2 linked regions of the Variovorax sp. PBL-E5 genome follow. Each later gene encodes a partner of the first gene's protein in a complex. Links are inferred from orthologs where the notes say so. Each region holds a gene or a part of one and is shown in the gene's direction. Other genes may lie near its edges.

What was found. The genes of interacting proteins can lie anywhere in the genome.
Region 2: the proteins of WDLP6_RS10255 (region 1) and WDLP6_RS06290 are in contact, whole or in part, in a cryo-EM structure (PDB 9GE8), measured with the Escherichia coli proteins. The link is inferred for Variovorax sp. PBL-E5 from one-to-one orthologs.

The regions. Positions count from the first base shown.
Region 1 is NZ_LR594671.1:2,094,316-2,097,602, reverse strand. The notes cover bases 219-3,211. They hold WDLP6_RS10255 (arylesterase), read left to right. Parts: upstream 219-1,392; coding sequence 1,393-2,031; downstream 2,032-3,211. Other genes in these bases: WDLP6_RS10245 (PLP-dependent transferase), read right to left, coding at 2,400-3,211; WDLP6_RS10250 (hypothetical protein), read right to left, coding at 2,126-2,329; WDLP6_RS10260 (ABC transporter ATP-binding protein), read right to left, coding at 627-1,358; rlmB (23S rRNA (guanosine(2251)-2'-O)-methyltransferase RlmB), read right to left, coding at 219-619. Outside these bases: more of rlmB, read right to left, coding at 1-218; more of WDLP6_RS10245, read right to left, coding at 3,212-3,287. UniProt on the Escherichia coli protein: TesA is a multifunctional esterase that can act as a thioesterase, lysophospholipase and protease.
Region 2 is NZ_LR594671.1:1,291,498-1,294,920, forward strand. The notes cover bases 17-3,145. They hold WDLP6_RS06290 (ABC transporter permease), read left to right. Parts: upstream 17-387; coding sequence 388-2,904; downstream 2,905-3,145. Other genes in these bases: WDLP6_RS06285 (formate dehydrogenase accessory sulfurtransferase FdhD), read left to right, coding at 17-342; WDLP6_RS06295 (phospholipase D-like domain-containing protein), read left to right, coding at 2,936-3,145. In the rest of the region: more of WDLP6_RS06285, read left to right, coding at 1-16; more of WDLP6_RS06295, read left to right, coding at 3,146-3,423.

The DNA.
Region 1 (3,287 bases):
GCATGCCTTCGCCCTCGGCGCCCAGCACCAGCGCGAGGGGCCGCTTCAGGTCGCACTGGTAGAGCGTGCCGGGTGCGTCGTCGCTGGTGCCCACGCACCAGATGCTGCGTTCCTTGAGTTCGCCCAGCGTGCGCGCGAGATTGGTCACCATGAAGTAAGGCACCGTCTCGGCCGCGCCGCTCGCAACCTTGGCGACCGTGGCGTTGATGCCGGCCGCATGGTCCTTGGGTGCGATCACCGCATGGGCGCCGGCGCCGTCGGCCACGCGCAGGCAGGCGCCGAGGTTGTGCGGATCGGTGACGCCGTCGAGCACCAGCAGCAGCGGCATCGTGCCGGCGGCTTCGAGGCCTTCGAGCAATTCGTCGAGCGAATGGGTCTGCGCAACCGGCTCGACGCGCGCGGCAACGCCCTGGTGCCCATGGCTGCCGCTGAGCTTGGACAGCCGCAGCCCGTCGGCCTCGACCAGCCGCACGCCGGCTTCCTGCGCCCGCGCGACGAACTGCCGCATGCGCGCATCGCGCCGGCTGGCATCGAACAGCACCTCGATCACCGATTTCGGCGCGGTCTTGATGCGCACGCCCACGGCATGAAAGCCGAAGATCACTTTGGGAGAAGACATGCCTGGATTATCGAGCGGCAGCCTGGACGGCCCCGGCGTGTTCGTCCAGGCTCACATGGCCTGCATCGATCGTGATGCGGCGCTCGCAGCGGCTGGCAATCCCGCGGTCGTGCGTCACGAGCACGAGCGTGGTGCCGAGTTCGCGGTTCAGGTCGAACATCAGCTTCATCACCTGCTCGCCGGTGGCGAAGTCGAGGCTGCCGGTGGGCTCGTCGGCAAGCAGCAGCGCCGGCTGCACGACAAAGGCGCGGGCCAGCGCCACGCGCTGCTGCTCGCCGCCCGAGAGCACCTTGGGGTAGTGGCCCAGGCGCTGGCCGAGGCCGACGCGGCCGAGCATCTCGGTCGCGGCCTTGCGCGCGTCCTTGCGGTCGGCCAGCTCGAGCGGCAGCATCACGTTCTCGAGCGCGCTCAGGTTGCCGAGCAGCTGGAAGCTCTGGAACACGAAGCCGACCTTGCGCGCGCGCAGCGCGGCACGCTCGTCCTCGTCGATCGCGAACAGGTCTTCGCCCGCGAGTTTCACCGTGCCGCGCGTGGGCGTGTCGAGCCCGGCGACGATCGACAGCAGCGTGCTCTTGCCCGAGCCGGAGGCGCCGACGATGGCGCAAGTCTCCCGCGTGCCGAGGGTGAAATCGATGTCCTGCAGAATGTCCAGCGTGCCGGCAGAGTCGGTGACCGACTTGAAAACGTGCTCGACGGCAACAATTGCTTCGGATCGGCCATCGGGTCGGAGTGAGGACATTGAAAGGTTTCGCTTGGTGAATCGACGCCACTTTATCTTGACCGCCGCGCTGGGCGGCATTGCGGGGTCTTGGGTCGATGCCTCGGCCCTGGCTGCGAGCGCGTCCGGCAAGGCGTCCGTGATCCTGGTGCTCGGCGATTCGCTGTCGGCCGAATACGGCCTCAAGCGCGGCGAAGGCTGGGTGCCGCTGCTGCAAAAGCGCCTGGTGGAGCAGAAGATCGCGGCCACCGTGATCAACGCCAGCATCAGCGGCGATACCACCTCCGGCGGGCGCGCGCGGCTGGCCAGCCTGCTTGCGCAGCACAAGCCCACGCAACTGGTGCTCGAACTCGGCGCCAACGATGCATTGCGCGGCCTGCCGCTCGCCAGCACGCAGGACAACCTGTTGCAGATCACGAAGACGGCCCAGGCCGCGGGCGCGCAGGTGCTGATCGTCGGCATCCAGGTGCCGCCCAACTACGGCAGCGACTACACGCGCCGCTTCGGTGCGATCTTCGCGGACGTGGCCGCCGCCACCAAGGCCGCGCTGGTGCCCTTCCTGCTCGCGGGCGTGGCGGATGCGCCCGATGCCGCGACGCTGTTCCAGGCCGACCGCATCCATCCGATCGCCGCCGCGCAGCCGCGCCTGCTGGACAACGTCTGGCCGGCGCTGCGCAAGCTGCTGCCCCGATAGCGGGGTCGCAGGCGCCACGAAAAAGCCGCCGCAGGCCATGGCCTGGGCGGCTTTGTTCGGGCTGTCTGTTGCGGCCGGTGCCGCGGATGGCGGCTCAACCGTTCTTGGTCGGCTCCGTCGGCACGGTCGGCGGGTCGCGCTCCAGCGAGGCCACGTCGGTTTCCGGGTCGCCCGGCGCCAGCCCATCGGTGCTCGGCCCCAGCTTGCGGTTGGCCTTTTCCCTCAGCTTCTCTTCCTTTTTCTTTTTCTTCGCAAGCTCTTTCTGGCGCTTCTCGTAGCCGTAATTTGGTGTTGCCACTGCATCTCCTTGGGGGCGCGGCAGTCCGGGTGACTGCACTGATGCGACTGTACGCGATAACCGGCGCGGTTCAGAGGGCCGCGAGGGCCTGTTCCAGGTCGGCGCGCAGGTCCTCGACGTCCTCCAGGCCGACCGAAAAGCGCACGAGCGTGCCCTTGTGCGGCCAGCGGGCGACCGTCGCATCACGCATCAATCCGATGTCGTAAGGCACGACCAGGCTGATCGGGCCGCCCCACGAATAACCGAGGCGGAACAGCTCGAGGCTGTCGCAGAAACGGTCGACCTGTTCGCTGCTGAAACTGGCGTCGAAGACGACCGAGAACAGCCCGGCCGCCAGATCGGCCGCGCCGCACAGGCGCAGCCAGTGCGCATGTCCCGGCGAACCATCGAGCGCGGGATGCAACACCTGCGCGATCTCCTCGCGGCCTTCGAGCCAGCGCGCCAGCTCGCGCGCGCTGCGGTCGTGCGTCTGGTAGCGCAGCGCCATGCTGGGCAGCGAGCGCAGCAGCATCTCGACATCGCCGACGCCGATGCCGAAGCCCATGCGCATGTGCGTGAGCTTCAGGGCCCGGTGCAGGCGCTCGTCGCGCGTGACGACGCTGCCCATCAACACGTCGCCGCCGCCGCTCGGGTACTTGGTGAGCGCATGCACCGAGACGTCGACGCCCTGCCCGCTGCCATTGAAATCGAAGGGCGCGAAGGCCAGCCCGGCACCCCAGGTGTTGTCGAGCGCGGTGATCACGCCGCGCGCACGGCACACGCCCACGAGCGCGGGCAGGTCCGGGAATTCCATCGTGACCGAGCCAGCCGCCTCCATCCAGACCAGGCGGGTGCGGTCCGACAGCTTGGCGGCGAGATCGGACGGGTCCATCGCATCGTAGAGCCTGTGGCTGATGCCGAAATTGGCCAGCTCGCCCGTGGCCAGCGCCTTGTTCGGGCCGTAGGCGTTGTCGGGGAT
Region 2 (3,423 bases), 800 kb from region 1 along the record:
GCGGGCGACGACGATGTGAGCCTGCAGACCTTCGTCGAGGACGTGGGCCGTCACAACGCGATCGACACCATCGCGGGCTGGATCGCGATGCAGCCGGCCCAGCGGCTGGCCGGCGGCCGCGTGTTCTACACCACGGGCCGGCTGACCAGCGAGATGGTGATCAAGTCGGCCCAGATGGGCGTGGCCATCGTGGTGTCGCGCAGCGGCATCACGCAGATGGGCCACGAGATCGCCCAGCGGGTCGGCCTGTGCGCGATCGGACGCGCGACGAACCGCCGCTTCGTCTGCTACGCAGGTGTCGACCGGCTGGTGCTGCAGCCCGAGCTCGCCGGGACCCGGTAAATCCTTCGGCTTGGCTGGCGGTGGCCGCTCGGCTATCGTCGGACCATGAACGCTTCCCTACGCCTTGGTTGGCGCACGCTGCGGCGTGACCTGCGCGCCGGCGAGTTGCGCCTGCTGATCGTGGCCGTGCTGCTCGCGGTGGCGGCGCTCACGGCGGTCGGCTTCTTTGCCGATCGGCTCAAGGGTGGCCTGCAGCGCGACGCACGCCAGCTGATGGGCGGCGACGCGGTGCTCGCGACCGACAACCCGACCCCGGCCGAATTCGTGGCGCGCGCCAGGTCGCTCGGCCTGGACAGCGCGGGCACCTACGGTTTTCCGACCATGGCCCGTGCCAGCGACGCGCAGGGTGGCGCCAGCAAGCTGGTCGCTCTCAAGGCCGTGGCGCCGGGCTATCCGCTGCGCGGCAGCCTGCAGGTGGCCGACGGACCCGACGCGCCGGGCCAGACCACGCGCGACGTGCCGGCGCCGGGCCAGGCCTGGGTCGACGCGTCGCTGCTCGAGTCGCTCGGCCTGAAGATGGGCGACACGCTGCTGCTGGGCGATGCCGCCCTGCGCATCGCGCGCGTGATCGTGCTCGAGTCCGATCGCGGCGCCGGCTTCATGAGCTTTGCGCCGCGCGTGATGCTCAACCAGGCCGATGTGCCGCGCACGGGTCTGGTTCAACCGGCCAGCCGCGTGAGCTACCGTTTTGCGGTCGCGGGCGCGCCGGATGCGGTACAGCGCTTCAACGCCTTCGCCGACGCGACGATCAAGAAGGGCGAAGTGCGCGGCGCACGGCTCGAGTCCTTCGAGAGCGGCCGCCCCGAAATGCGCCAGACGATGGACCGTGCGGAGAAATTCCTCAACCTGGTTGCATTGCTGGCCGCGCTGCTGTCGGCGGTGGCCGTCGCGCTGGCCGCGCGCGGTTTCGCGGCCGGCCACCTGGACGACTGTGCCATGCTGCGCGTGCTGGGCCAGAGCCAGCGCACCATTGCGGGTGCCTACGCCTTCGAATTCGCGCTGGTCGGGCTGATCGCCAGCGCGCTCGGCGTCGCCATCGGCTTCGGCGTGCACTACGCGTTCGTGCTGCTGCTGGCGGGGCTGGTCGAAAGCGCGCTGCCCGCGCCGACCTTCTGGCCCGTGGCCTTCGGCATGGGCATGGGGTTCACGCTGCTGTTCGCGTTCGGGCTGCCGCCGGTGCTGCAGCTGGCGCAGGTGCCGCCGCTGCGCGTGATCCGCCGCGACGTCGGCAACCTGAAGCCGGCATCGATCGCGGTGCTGGCACTCGGCATCGCGGGCTTCGCGGCCTTGCTGGTCGCGGCCAGCAGCGACCTCAAGCTGGGGCTGATCGCGGTCGGCGGCTTCGCGGCGGCCGTCGCCGTGTTCGCGCTGCTGAGCTGGCTCGCGGTGCTGCTGCTGCGGCGCAGCGTCAACGAATCGACCGCGCCGCGCTGGCTGGTGCTGGCCACGCGGCAGATCTCGGCACGGCCGGCCTACGCGGTGGTGCAAGTCAGCGCGCTGGCCGTGGGCCTGCTGGCGCTGATCCTGCTCGTGCTGCTGCGCACCGACCTGGTCTCGAGCTGGCGGCAAGCCACGCCACCCGACGCGCCGAACCGCTTCGTGATCAACGTGATGCCCGACCAGAGCGAGGCCTTCCAGAAGACGCTGCGTGATGGCGGCGTGCGCCAGTTCGACTGGTACCCGATGATCCGCGGGCGCCTGGTCGCCATCAACGACAAGCCGGTCACGCCCGACGACTATGCGGACGACCGCGCCAAGCGGCTGGTCGACCGCGAGTTCAATCTCAGCAACAGCGTCGAGGCGCCACCGCACAACATCGTCACCGCGGGCGCATGGACGCCGGGCGCGCCGGGCGAGCTCAGCGTCGAGGAAGGACTGGCCGACACGCTCGGCCTCAAGCTCGGCGACCAGCTGCGCTTCGACATCGGCGGCATCCAGAGCGACGCACGCATCACCTCGCTGCGCAAGGTCGACTGGGGCTCGCTGCATGCCAACTTCTTCGTGATGTACACCGTCGCCGCGTTGGCGGAGGTGCCGGTCACCTACATGGGCGCATTCCGTGCGCCCGAGGTCAAGGGATTCGACAACGCGCTGGTGCGCGCCTTTCCGAACGTGACCAATGTCGACATGAGCGCCACCATCGGCCAGATCCAGCGGGTGCTCGACCAGGTGATCCGCGCCGTCGAGTTCCTGTTCGGCTTCACGCTCGCGGCCGGGCTGGTGGTGTTGTTCGCCGCCGTCACGGCCACGCGCGAGGAGCGGGCGCGTGAGTTCGCGATCATGCGTGCGGTCGGCGCGCACGCGAGCCTGCTGCGCCAGGTGCAGCGCGCCGAACTCGCCGGCGTCGGGCTGCTGGCGGGCTTTCTCGCGAGCCTCGTCGCTTCGGTGATCGGCTGGGCGCTGGCGCACTATGTGTTCGACTTCACCTGGACCGCATCGCCGCTGGTGCCGGTGGGCGGTGCGCTGGCCGGCGCGGTGCTGGCGCTGGCCGCCGGCTGGTGGGGCTTGCGCGACGTGCTGCGGCGGCCGGTGGTCGATACGCTGCGCCGTGCGGCCGAATAGGGGTGTCGTCGAAGTGAGCGAATGGCTGTCGATGAAGATCGGATCGGCGTGGATCCGCCTGTGCGTCTTCGCTGCCGCTGGCGCGCTGGCCGGCTGCGCCAGCCTGCCGCCGCCCGTGGCGCAGACGCCGACGCATGCGCCGACGGATGTCGCGAACACCCGGCTCGCGCGCGTGGCCCGTGCCGGTGCGCCGGCCGCCTCGCCTGCGTTGTCGGGTTTTCGTTTGCTGCCGGAAGGGACGACCGCCTTCGATGCCCGCCTTGCCATGGTGCGCAACGCCGAGCGCTCGATCGATGCGCAGTACTACATCCTGTCGAACGATTCGACCGGACTTCTGTTCCTGCGCGAGCTGAACGCCGCCGCGCAGCGCGGGGTGCGCGTGCGCCTGCTCATCGACGATCTCTACACGGCAGGCAAGGACGAACTTCTCGCGCTCCTGGCCGCGCAGCCCAACTTCGAGGTGCGGGTCTTCAATCCGCTGCCGGTGCACTTCGGGCCGCTCGCGCTGCGCATCGCACT